DNA from 3 places in the Vibrio apostichopi genome. Region 1 is predicted to be linked to each of the others. Evidence: predicted binding sites of a transcription regulator. Region 1 holds the regulator's gene; each other region holds the start of a gene.

Region 1 (4,288 bases):
GGTGAAGCGGCGTTTGTTTCTCCGGGTATTATCGATGCAACCAACATTGCTGAGTTGCCAGATGAAGAGTACTTCGGCCCATTGCTGCAAGTGGTTCGTTACCAATCGTTAGAGCAAGCGGTTGAACTGGCAAATGACACACGCTTTGGTTTGTCTGCAGGCCTAGTTTCAACCGACGATTCAGAGTGGGAATACTTCGTTGACCATATCCGTGCGGGTATTGTTAACCGTAACCGCCAACTAACAGGCGCAAGTGGTGATGCACCATTTGGTGGCCCGGGTGCTTCAGGCAACCTACGCCCAAGTGCTTACTACGCGGCTGACTACTGTGCTTACCCAATGGCGTCAATGGAAGGCGGTGAAACTCAACTGCCAGCGACATTTAGCCCAGGTATTGAGCTGTAGTTTTGGCTCTTAAGCTATAAGTTCATGAATCAAAAGTTTATAAATCATAAGCTTATGAGCTTTAGGCTCATGACTAACAGCTTCATTGGTTAATTGTGTAATAAGGAAGCGATGTTATCGCTTCCTCTTTTCACCCACGTCCGACACCTCGATTGGGCGATAGATAATAATAGAACAAGTATGTCACAGGCTGATGGCTGCTGACTCTATGTCCAGCCTCTCCCTTTCTAATCCAAATTACTAGCTTGCTAGAACCTCTGACAAGGAGTCACCATGACGCCCGATCTACTCTTTAAATCACTATGGGACGATTACATCCACAGGCTTTGTCCATCGGCTGAGAAAGTACATCACTTGCTGAAAGAAGACGAAGCTCTGATTAATGATCATATTGCACTGCGTACTTTCAATGTTGCACCGTTAGGTATTGAAACATTGGCCAAGCCTTTCCTTGAGCTGGGTTACAAGGCGTGTGGCGATTACTTGTTTGAGAGTAAGAAGCTAGTAGCTAAGCACTACGAGCACCCAGATCCAAATCAGCCGAAAGTGTTCATTAGTGAGTTGAAGGTAGAGGAGTGTTCAAGTGACTTACAACAGATCGTTGCTAAGTTGGTTGAGCAAGTCGATGCAAGCAAGCTTCAAGGTCATGAGTTCTTGTTTGGTGGTCGTCTTTGGGATCTGAGTTTCGCGGATTTCCAAGTGCTGGCAAAAGAGAGTGAATACGCTTCTTGGCTCGCAGCTCATGGTTACGGTGCAAACCACTTCACGGTGAGCGTGAATCAACTCGACGCTTTTGATGAAGTGCAGGCAGTGAATGATTACCTGAGCGAATCAGGCTTCACTATCAATGCATCTGGTGGTGAGGTTAAAGGCTCTCCAGAGGTCTTATTAGAGCAATCATCAACAATGGCAGACAAAGTCCCAGTTTCATTTGTTGAAGGCAATGAGATGATTCCTGGTGGCTTCTATGAGTTCGCTAAGCGTTATGCGATGGCCAATGGTGAGCTTTATACAGGATTCGTTGCAGCATCAGCGGATAAGATCTTCGAAAGCACCAACGGTTAAAGAAAGATACGAGCACGGGCTTTGCCCTAGAGATGTGGGTACGCTTCGCTTCGAGAGTGTTTGCGTTTGGAAGTTGTAAGTGTTCCATTCGCATCTCGCATCTGTTCTCAAGATCTTTAGAAAACAAAAAAGCCACCAAATTCGCATTTGGTGGCTTTCAAATTTTTGGCTCAGTTAATCGAGATTAACGAGTGCCGTATACCACGATAGTCTTACCGTGTGCAGAAATTAGGTTCTGCTCTTCAAGCATCTTCAAGATACGACCTACTGTCTCACGAGAACAACCAACGATCTGGCCAATCTCTTGACGAGTGATCTTGATTTGCATGCCGTCAGGGTGAGTCATTGCATCTGGCTGTTTCGCTAGGTTAAGTAGCGTTTGAGCGATACGACCTGTTACGTCAAGGAACGCTAAGTCACCAACTTTTTGGCTAGTTACTTGTAGACGGTTCGCCATTTGTGCTGAAAGGCGCATCAGGATATCTGGGTTCACTTGGATAAGTTGACGGAATTTCTTGAAAGAAATTTCAGCTACTTCACAAGGAGATTTAGCACGAACCCACGCAGTACGCTCTTGGTCTTCTTCGAAAAGTCCAAGTTCACCGATGAAGTCGCCTTGGTTTAGGTAAGAAAGAATCATTTCCTTACCTTCTTCGTCTTTGATAAGAACAGCCACAGAACCTTTAACGATGTAGTACAAGGTTTCTGCCTTTTCACCAGCATGAATCAAAGTACTTTTTGAAGGGTACTTATGAATATGACAGTGTGAAAGGAACCACTCTAATGTTGGATCGGTTTGAGGTTTACCTAGAACCATAATATCTCACTTCCTCTGCAGGGTATGCTTGCCGCTTTCCGTATTTTAGCTAAGCCTGAATTGACTCAGTTAGGATAAGAGCACTCGTTGAGTGCTGCAAGCTATCTTGTGTTTCGTTTAAGAATAGTATCCTTTTTCAGGTACTATTTCTTGATTTTAATCGTGACCAAGCTACGATTTTTTACGCAAAATTGTGCACATGATCACGGTATGAAAAGTAATCAACCAGAATGTCGTTTTGTTAACCTATTTTTCCGGTTTCGATTAGTTGTTGTAGGATTGGCCTTACAATGAGCTCCATAGCAAAACTCATTTTGCCTCCTGGCACCACAAGCGTGTTATGACGTGACATAAATGAGCCATCAATCATTGCCAAAAGGTAAGGGAAGTCGACGTTTTTGATGCCACGCAAACGTATAACAACGAAGCTTTCGTCTAAACTTGGAATCCCTTTGGCGTTCAGTGGATTCGATGTATCTACGGTTGGGACACGTTGAAAGTTGATATGAGTGCGCGAAAACTGCGGGGTAATGTAGTTAAGGTAATCATCCATTGAGCGAACAATAGAGTCCATCACCGCTTCGCGAGAGTGCCCACGATCGCGTGTGTCACGAACGAATTTCTGGATCCACTCTAGGTTTACGATAGGTACCATGCCGATAAGCAGGTCGACGTGTTGTGAGACGTTAATATCGCCATCGACTACGCCACCGTGAAGGCCTTCGTAGAACATCACATCCGAATTTTCTGGGATCTCTTGCCATGGCGTAAATGTGCCGGGCATTTGGTTGTAAGGAACGGCTTCATCGAAGGTATGTAGATAGCTGCGGACTTTGCCCGTGCCTTCATTACCGTATTGACGGAAGAACTCTTCTAATGCGCCAAAATCGTTAGCTTGTGGACCAAAGTAGCTGATGTGCTTACCTTGCTCACGCGCCTTACGGATCTCGACATCCATCTCTGGTCGAGTGAAGCGATGGAAACTATCCCCTTCAACCCAAGCTGCCTTCACGTCCATCATATTGAACATTTTACGGAAGGCTTCTGAGGTAGTGGTGGTGCCGGCTCCAGATGAACCCGTCACCGCAATAATTGGATGTTTAGCGGACATGACAACCCTTGTCTTTTGAGTAACTTACTTGTTAGCAATCGTTTACCACTATAACACGGCTCCTTTATGAGCGCAGCTTAGAAGCGTTTTGTGACCTGAATATCAACGGTTTCATGCAGCTCAGAAAACACGATGCTGACTTCCTTTGAGGCTAATTGATGTTTCACTTGGTCAATCTTGTTTTGCAGTGAAACCTCTACGTCACCGTAGTCTGTACCTTCACGTAGCACGAATTCTTTAATGAGGTTTTCCAGCGTTTCTGGTGCGATGTCTTGCCATGGGATGATCATAAATACTTCTCTCTTTTATGTTCATGGATATGTTCATTAATAGTTTATTGATGTGTTAATCGGTGTGTCTAGTGACGTTAACCATTCAGTCCTTAACAAAGGCTCGGCCATTATGCCGAATCTTGAATACTTTCATAGTAGGCGGGTAATGCTTCTTCCAACCAAAACCTTGGTTTGAGCGTGCTACCTGTAATGAATCCCACATGGCCGCCTTTTTGAAACAGACGATAGTCGATGTTGTCGGGTAGAACGAATTTTGGAATCACATCATCGGTCATGAAAGGATCGTCTTTCGCATGAATGATCTGTGTGGGCAGTTTAATCTGATTCAATTTAGGCAATGCAGAACATTGGGCATAGTAGTCTTGTGCATTCTTGAATCCGTGCAGAGGCGCAGTAATTCGTTCATCAAACTCATACAGTTTGTCGATCTTCTTAATGCTTTCCGCTGAGATGCCAATCTTCTCTTGCAGCAGCTTATGTTTCTTCAACGCATTCGATTTCAAAGAATTGAGCAGGTACTTTTTATAGATCTTAGAGAAGCCTTGTTCAATACGACTCGAACAACAAGCAAGGTCAAAGGGGGCAGAGACGATCGTC
Region 2 (4,288 bases), on a different replicon from region 1:
ACAGTGAACGGTGCTCAAGGTGATCCGCAAGACGGCCTGGAGTCGCAACAATAAAACGAGGGTACTTACGTAGAGCTTTAACTTGGTCGTTAAAGTTTTCACCACCCAAGATAAGTGTGGCTTCGTAAGACAGACCGCCAAGCATGCTACGCAGCTCGCCGTAAACTTGTTTTGCTAGCTCACGAGTAGGAGCCAAAATTACACCACGAGGATCTTTAGCAGAAAACGCTTTTGTTTTTAATGCTTTATGTATCATCGGCAACACAAACGCCAATGTTTTACCTGATCCCGTTTTTGATGAAGCCAATAGATCCTTACCAGCAATAGCAACAGGGATCGCTTTTGATTGGATCTCTGTCGCCTTCTTGAAGTCGTAATGTTTTAAGTTCTTCAGTAAGCGGTTATCTAAGCCTAAATCTTTAAAGTGCAAAGGACTCTCCAGTCATGATGGTATTGAATAAAATTAATTTAACGTGACATGATACCGCGAAAGTACTTTATAAGGATAGAGATCACAGTAAATTTATCCCTTTATCTAATGTTAGCCAGAATATTGTATGCACCGCGAACAAAGGGGTGACCCACCTTTGTACTGCATTATTGCCGCGCCACACACTTCATCTCAAAAGTGAGACAGATTGTGATACCTAGCTAATTACCTCAAAAATTTAGCAATTTCTTTAGTTATTGTTTTTGCAGTTAAAAAATTAGTCGCTACAATCATTAATGAAGCGACTATATGATAAAGAATGTATAGCGCATCTTTTGATGATAAATAAGCAAGGAGTTCTTATGAATAAGACGTTAATCGCAGCTGCAGCCTCAGTATTTATTTTAGCTGGTTGTTCTTCAGAGCCTGAAGAAGCAGCGGTATCAGAAATGGACCAACTAACTAACCAAGTTGCTGAGCTAAGCAGCGAAGTAGAAGCACTTAAGAGTGACAAAGCGGCTGCTGAAATGAAAGCTCAAGAAGCATCAGCTGCGGCTATGGCAGCAAAAGAAGAAGCGGATCGTGCTAACGACCGTATCGACAACATTGCTGAGTCTTACACTAAGTAGTTGAGATTAGAAACTCAATGAAGCTGTAGATTTCAAAAGACGTATATACATGCAGTAAATTGACAACACCACCTCTTTTCGAGGTGGTGTTTTTTATTAAGGGAGGAATGATTCGTTTTTAAAACTCAATCACAGGTGGTGCTATTTCAACAGGCACACCATTTTGAGCGAAGATAACCGCTTTCGCCTTTGAATTAGGCAAATCTGCGTCTTCAAGCCACCATTTTAGTTCAACAGGGATTTGCAGTAATTTCTTAGAGCCATCACTTCGCGTCAAAGGTTCGTGAGCTTCAACAAACACGCTTCTGTCAGGCTCTAAAGACACTTTAATCGGCTCATCGATTATTGTGACTTGTTCACCGCGGCTCACCTGTTCAAAAAGCCACTCAATATCTTTAGGTTCCATACGGATACACCCTGAGCTCACTCGCAAGCCAATCCCAAAGTCTTTATTGGTACCGTGTATCAGATAATCACCAGCACCATAAGCAAGTCGCAATGCATATTCACCTAAAGGATTTTCAGGCCCAGCAGGAACCACTCTTGGTAACTCTATGCCTTTCTCTAAGTACTCTTTGCGGATTGAGTTTGGAGGAGTCCAAGTCGGGTTTGGACGTTTTTGGCTTATCTTGGTGATCATCTCGGGAGTATCACGCCCTACTCGACCAATACCGACCGGGAACACATGTACCTGATTCTTCTCAGGCTCAAAGTAGTACAGCCTTAACTCAGCAAGGTTAATCACAATGCCTTTTCTCGGAGTGTCCGGCAGAATCAAACGACTAGGAATGCTTAGTACATAGCCTTCAGCAGGAAGAAAAGGATCAACCCCTTTGTTTGCCGCCATCAAAGAGAGAAAGCCAATATCGTATTGCTTTGCAATAATAGCCAACGTTTCACCCGCCGCAACTTCATGTTGCTGTATTCTGCCCACGATACGACTTTCTTTTGGTGGCAACTCAAAAGTGGCAGCAGACACCCACGAAGAAGTCATCGTGCCTACAAGCAGAGTTGTTACCAGAGGGAACAAAGTCTTTCTCACAGTAAGCAAAGCGATCTTGCGCAGTTGTGTTTTCATTGCGAGCAAAGGCATCAAGTTAGCGCAATACGACATACAATTCCTTGGTTTATCTTTTATCAAAGTTTAGATTATCGCTGATCAAACGTCTCTACAATGTATTGTTGTCTCTAAACAAATATGCAATAGGTTTATATTTTTAGATTTACCTGTAGATAGCTTGCAAATTACCCATACAAAATCGATTGCCTTTAAGTTTTCAACACATTTGGTTATCAATATTAATAAAACTATAATGTTGGATCTATTTTGTGACTAAAGTCTCATGGAGCCTCGTTTTAACTCGCTAATATTGCCTCAACAAAACGAATTCAATTCAACAGAATCGGTAATTGATTAAATCCTGTTCCTATAATTACCGTTTAAACTTTGGAGAACGACCATGGCTACACCTCATATTAATGCTCAAGCTGGTGATTTCGCAGAAACAGTACTTATGCCGGGCGACCCGCTTCGCGCAAAATACATTGCAGAAACATTCCTTGATGACGTGAAGCAAGTTTGTGACGTTCGCAACATGTTTGGTTACACAGGCACTTACAAAGGTAAGAAAGTTTCTGTAATGGGCCACGGTATGGGTATCCCATCATGCTGCATCTACGTACACGAGCTTATCGCTGAATTCGGCGTGAAAAACGTTATTCGTGTAGGTAGCTGTGGTGCAGTACGTGACGACGTTAAACTAATGGACGTTGTTATCGGTATGGGTGCTTCTACTGACTCAAAAGTAAACCGTATTCGTTTCAACAACCATGACTTCGCTGCTATCGCTGATTTCGGTCTTCTAGAAGAAGCAGTAAGCCAAGCTCGTGCTCAAGAAGTGCCAGTTAAAGTTGGTAACGTATTCTCTGCAGACCTTTTCTACACTCCAGAAGCTGACCTTTTCGAAAAAATGGAAAAGCTAGGCATCCTTGGTGTTGATATGGAAGCAGCTGGTATCTACGGTGTTGCTGCGGATCTTGGTGCTAAAGCGCTAACTATCCTAACAGTATCTGACCACATCATCCGTGGTGAGAAACTAAGCTCAGAAGAGCGTCAAAAATCTTTCAACGACATGATGAAAGTTGCTCTAGAGACTGCAATCAACATCTAACGATTTGATAAAAGATACATTGAAAAGCGTTACCCCGCAGCCAAGCTCATTTGGCTGCTCAAATAATCCCGAGGGGGAGATCGTGTCTAACGACAAGCTGCCAAAAGATGCGGATGGTTTGCAACTCAACTTTTGTAAAACATTGGCGTGTGACAACTTTGGCTTGAGCGATGCAAAACGGTATGTTTTGCAACACGCTAACCCTAAGCGTCCAGCGATGGTTTGTCGTGAATGTGGAGCTTTCCCCCCCTTACTTAACAATCGTGAAGTGTTAAGCGAACTTCATCGCCTGAGACAACTTCACAGCGATGGCCTTCCTGCTTGCCGCAATGATGATTGCGATAACTTTGGCCTATCGGTTCATACCCACAAACATCTTTATCATGCCTTCGGTTACAGTGGTGACAGGCAGCGTTATCGATGCAAAGACTGCCAATCAACCTTCGTTGATAAGTGGTCTGGATCCAATAAAAAACTTCAGTTTCAAGAGAACCTCATGGGCTTATTGTTCATGGGCTATTCTGTACGTGAAATCTGTAGAAAATTAGAGATCAACCCAAAGACTTTCTATGATCATGTTGACCATATCGCCAGCCGTTGTCGTCGTAAATTAGCGATGATCGATGCTCGATGGGTTAATCATGCCAAAGACTATCAATTCGCTTCCCATTATCAGCGCTTACAACCACAAAGTAATAACGGTGTGGTCTGGATCGCAACGGGCGAGGCGCATTCTGGCTATATCCTTTGCCAGCATGTCAATTACTCTCAAAATGAAGAGCCTTCGGGAAATGTTGACCACAACCCCTACGACGATGTGGCACGCTTTGTCTCAAAAGACCACTCATCAGAGGCAAACCTCGAACTTCCTCAGCCTTCTGAGAAGTTGAAAGAGCGTATTGAGCAGCAGTATCAAGTGATCCTCGCGAGAGGCAACGTTGAGGACCCTATGGGTAACCTCACTACGTTTAGCTATCCTTCTAAAGGGGCACTCATTCGACCGCCTTACACCTCTTATGCACACTTCTTACATGTGTTGGATATGTGTGACGAGAGTA
Region 3 (4,288 bases), 920 kb from region 1:
TCGGCACTTAAGCCCGCATTAAGCAAGATCTCGACTTGTCGGTCATCTTGGGTTTTTGCAGGTAAGTACAATTCTCGGTTAACCATAGAGGAGAGCTCACTCTCTTCTAGAATTAGCCCTTGGTATTCGCTCAGTAGGCTCTGAGTCGGCTCAATAAAGATTTCACCGCTGTAACCATCAACAATCGCTTGTTTGCCATTGGCTTGAGCCAGATTAAGGTTTACTCCCATAACCGAGGGAATGCCTAACGCGCGAGATAAAATAGCCGCGTGTGAGTTAGCCGCCCCTTCAAGCGAGACCACCGCCAACAATTTTTCTTTTGGAATCGACGCTAAGACTGAAGCCGTTAACTCACGCACCACCAAGACAATCGGTTTATCTAGCGTCCGCAGCTCGTGCTCTGAGTTATGAAGGAAATAAAGCAGCCTTTGACCCAGCTCGCGAATGTCTTGCGCCCTCTCTCGAAGGTAGACATCAGACATACGGGCAAAGCGATTCGAGTAGCTCTCAACAACCTGTCTTAATGCCCAATCGGCTTTATCACCTTTCTGAATTTGGCTTTTCAGATCCTTACGCAACATAGGGTCGTTGAGTAAGTGAGTAAACAAGTCAAAGATCGCCAACGCATCTTTGTTGATTTCACTGTCTAGGCGCTTACGCATGCGCTTGAAATCGTTGAGGGCATTTTCGACCGCAACCGCCAACAACTCATGCTCTCTTTCAACGTTGAGCGTCGATGCCGGGTAAACATCGGTTAATTCAGGTTGGGTGTTGTCCCACCATAAATCACCGATAGCGACACCGGATGATGCAGCAATACCTTTAATCGCAGGCAGCTTTTGTTGCTCAAGAAGCCAATGGCCTTGAGTTTGGGCATGCGCCACAATAACCGCAAGTTGAGCTGAGAGAGTGACAAGGAAAGACTCTTCCATTTCACTGAATAAACGAGGAGATTTCTGTTGAATAACCAAAACGCCAAGCACTTGCTTGCGATGGATAATCGGAGTGCCTAGAAAAGAGTGGTAAACACTTTCTCCTAGTTCTGGAAAAAACTTATAAGCTGGGTGAGCAGATGCCTGTGCAAGGTTAATAGGCTCAGCACTTCTTTTAACAAGGCCAACTAAGCCTTCGTCAAAACCAATGTGAATACTATTCCCTTCGAAGATCAGGCCTTGAGTTGCCATCAACTCAAGGCGCTGCATATCATTATTCGCTAGATACACGGTGCAGCACTCTGTCTGCATCGCACTGCATGTCTCTTTCACCAAAATATCAAGAGCCGTCGACACATCTTCAACTCTTGATACGTGTTCAACTATTTCCCTTAGTTGGCTGAGCATGCTTAACCTCTACGCAATTTGCGTTTTCCTTTTGTTTTTCGCTCTTTAAACGGCATTGCTAAAGATGCGAATTCTTTCATCGCTCGACGGTAAACATCTCGCTTGAAAGAAACAACTTGTCGAACTGGGTACCAGTAACTCACCCAACGCCAACCATCAAACTCAGGTGTACTTCCACGCTGCATATTGATATGCGATTCATCGCAATCTAAGCGCAAAAGGAACCACTTCTGTTTTTGTCCAATACAGACAGGTTTCGAATCCCACCGAACCAGTCGTTTGGGTAGCTTATAGCGTAACCAATGACGACTTGTCGCGACGATTTTTACATCCTTTTTTGTAAGGCCAACCTCTTCATACAACTCGCGGTACATTGCCTGTTCCGGAGTTTCACCTTCATCTATTCCCCCTTGAGGGAATTGCCATGAATGTTGCCCGTATCGTTTAGCCCAGAAGACCTGACCATGGTTGTTACAGATTACAATACCAACATTTAATCGGTAACCATCGCCATCTATCACTGGCCAACCTCTATCTAAATTTTTAATTACACTGATTTTTCCACATATCCCCAATTGGAGCAAACTTAGTGACGTGACAAGCGCTATATTTATGAATATTAACTAAGAATATGGATAAGTTTTGCTCAAATCTTAGTTACCCACACAAGAGTGAGACATAGACCACATTTATTCACCTTTTCTGTGAATAACTATGTGAAGAATTACCCGCAATCGTTTTTTTTAATCCATACATTCATCAACACCGAAAGTAGCCCTCTCGCCATTAACAATAAAAAACACATAAAATCATAAATTTAAAAACAAAATCATAAAATAAACAATCTTCAAAAACCAAAAGATCTTTTCAAAACCAAACGTGGTTAAAGATCAACCACTCCGCTGCTTATCCACACTGGTGGGTCAAAGATTCATTTTGAACCCCATTTAGCAAGCATTTTATCCACTATAAACCCCTGTTTATTTATACACCAAATTAATATTTCAATTAATTACCTTCATGACCTGTGGATAACCATGAGTTTGATCCCTTTTATAGCAATGAGATCATTTCTTAACCAGTCGGCATTTGGTGGTAACTTCTGATAAAATCATTTTTTTGATCATGCCTTTTATTATGAAACCAGAACCACAAACACAACAAGAGCTCTTAGACAGAGCGTATGCTATCGCCGGAATGACATTCAAAGAGCTCGCGGATGAAGCTGAAATGATCATGCCAAACGATCTTAAGCGCGATAAAGGCTGGGTTGGACAACTATTAGAATGGCATTTGGGTGCAGCAGCAGGCAGTAAACCAGAGCAAGATTTTGCTAAGTTAGGCATCGAACTAAAAAGTATTCCTATTGGTTATTCTGGCAAGCCTTTAGAAACGACCTTTGTCTGCGTAGCACCGCTAATGGGAGTGCAAGGATTAACATGGGAAACCAGTCACGTCCGAAACAAGCTGTCTAAAGTGTTATGGATCCCCGTTGAAGGTGAGCGAGAGATCCCGCTAGCAGAGAGACATGTTGGATCCCCACTACTCTGGACACCAACCCAAGCGGAAGACGAGATCTTAAAAAGAGATTGGGAAGAGCTCATGGAGTTGATCGTGTTAGGCAATGTTGAGCAGATCACAGCAAGGCACGGAGAAGCATTGCACTTACGACCAAAAGCAGCGAACAGCCGAGTGTTAACAGAAGCGTATGGTGCGAGTGGAAAACCTATCAAGACCAAACCTCGTGGCTTCTATCTACGAACCCAGTTCACCCATAACCTCCTCACAACACACTACGCATAAGTAGCTCACAGCCACTGTGCCTAGCGGCTAATCCTTGTTTCGTCAATGACTAACGCAATGGATGGCATGGGTTGTCGTGTGTTACAGGGGCGTTCTAATGCGGCTTTAGAGCTAGCTCTATATCGCAGTAGCTTTGGCTTGGTTCATTACCAAACTCGTCATACGCATTGTGCAAACGCAGGTATGCCTTTTCAAAGCCTAGCCGGAGCAACTCCTCTTTCACTTGATCCAAGGATCCAAAGTGAAGTGGTTCTCCGTCTTGCTTAACGGGTTCCAGCTTGTGTTTATATTCCACCGCCAATAGATATTCCGAGATATCGGAACATCCAATAACGTACACTTTAGGTGTTTGATAAGAGTCTTTATGCTCTCCATGTAACCACATGTCTAATTGATGCTTTTGCATAGCCTGCCTCCATTGCTACATAAAGCTTAGTAGAACTCTTTTCCTTTACTAGATAACGACTTAAAAAATCATACATAACGGCTTAAAAAAGCAAAAAAGAGAAGCAAGTGCTTCTCTTTTTTGGCCAGATCCAGTTCAAAAGCTTGTGCTTTCGACGCCATAACCATCGCTGATATTTATCTTAAGGGGTGAAAGGCGCTATCACCCCACAAGATTACGTCGGTATTCGCGCGCTTAAGACTCGACGAAGATGACGAACTCGACGTTCAATCGTGACTACTTCAGGTTCAGAAAAACCAATTGGTCGACCATCGGCTTCAAGGCCAATATCTCTCAATAAGTGGGTATTGTTCCATGGTAGATCATATGAACTACGACGAACTTTTCGTTGCCATTCACGTTCTTCACGACGAAGGTCTGCACGGATAAGGACTGTTGCTAGTTTTAAATAGACTGAGTGACGCATAATAACTCTCCAGTTGCGGAATAAACTGAGGAAAAATAGCGTTCTAGATAGTATGAGGGCTTCTCACTTAGCTGCTATTTTTCCGCAGCCAAATAAGGGTACGGATCTATTAGTTAGGTTTATCTTGGGTGTTTCGATCGGCCATGGCTGATGCTTGTGACATAACAGTCACCATGTCAGTACACGGATCAAACGACGCGCAAATATGCTGTATAAAATCGAAATGTTTCATTTGCGCCTCCAAACTAACTAAAAAATCCAAAAAGAAATGGG

Evidence for each region. Region 1 encodes CRP, which controls carbon source genes, mostly activating them, when cyclic AMP is high. Its sites were predicted from a motif close to TGTGANNNNNNTCACA; they were not measured.
Region 2: the regulator CRP is predicted to act here: its motif matches at 2,388-2,403, upstream of deoD (purine-nucleoside phosphorylase).
Region 3: the regulator CRP is predicted to act here: its motif matches at 2,013-2,028, upstream of rppH (RNA pyrophosphohydrolase).

What each region holds. Positions count from the first base shown of each region.
Region 1 is NZ_AP028067.1:3,454,464-3,458,751, reverse strand. It holds gene astD (succinylglutamate-semialdehyde dehydrogenase) at 1-405, shown strand, start outside; gene QUF19_RS15565 (DUF1338 domain-containing protein) at 679-1,470, shown strand; gene crp (cAMP-activated global transcriptional regulator CRP) at 1,655-2,287, opposite strand; gene QUF19_RS15555 (phosphoribulokinase) at 2,529-3,398, opposite strand; gene QUF19_RS15550 (YheU family protein) at 3,476-3,688, opposite strand; gene QUF19_RS15545 (hydrolase) at 3,799-4,288, opposite strand, start outside.
Region 2 is NZ_AP028068.1:1,053,681-1,057,968, reverse strand. It holds gene QUF19_RS21720 (DEAD/DEAH box helicase) at 1-430, opposite strand, end outside; gene QUF19_RS21715 (Lpp/OprI family alanine-zipper lipoprotein) at 793-1,059, shown strand; gene QUF19_RS21710 (L,D-transpeptidase family protein) at 1,178-2,173, opposite strand; gene deoD (purine-nucleoside phosphorylase) at 2,520-3,230, shown strand; gene QUF19_RS21700 (lactate dehydrogenase) at 3,313-4,288, shown strand, end outside.
Region 3 is NZ_AP028067.1:570,511-574,798, reverse strand. It holds gene ptsP (phosphoenolpyruvate--protein phosphotransferase) at 1-1,340, opposite strand, end outside; gene rppH (RNA pyrophosphohydrolase) at 1,343-1,861, opposite strand; gene mutH (DNA mismatch repair endonuclease MutH) at 2,478-3,143, shown strand; gene QUF19_RS02565 (DUF6482 family protein) at 3,238-3,549, opposite strand; gene QUF19_RS02560 (hypothetical protein) at 3,764-4,015, opposite strand.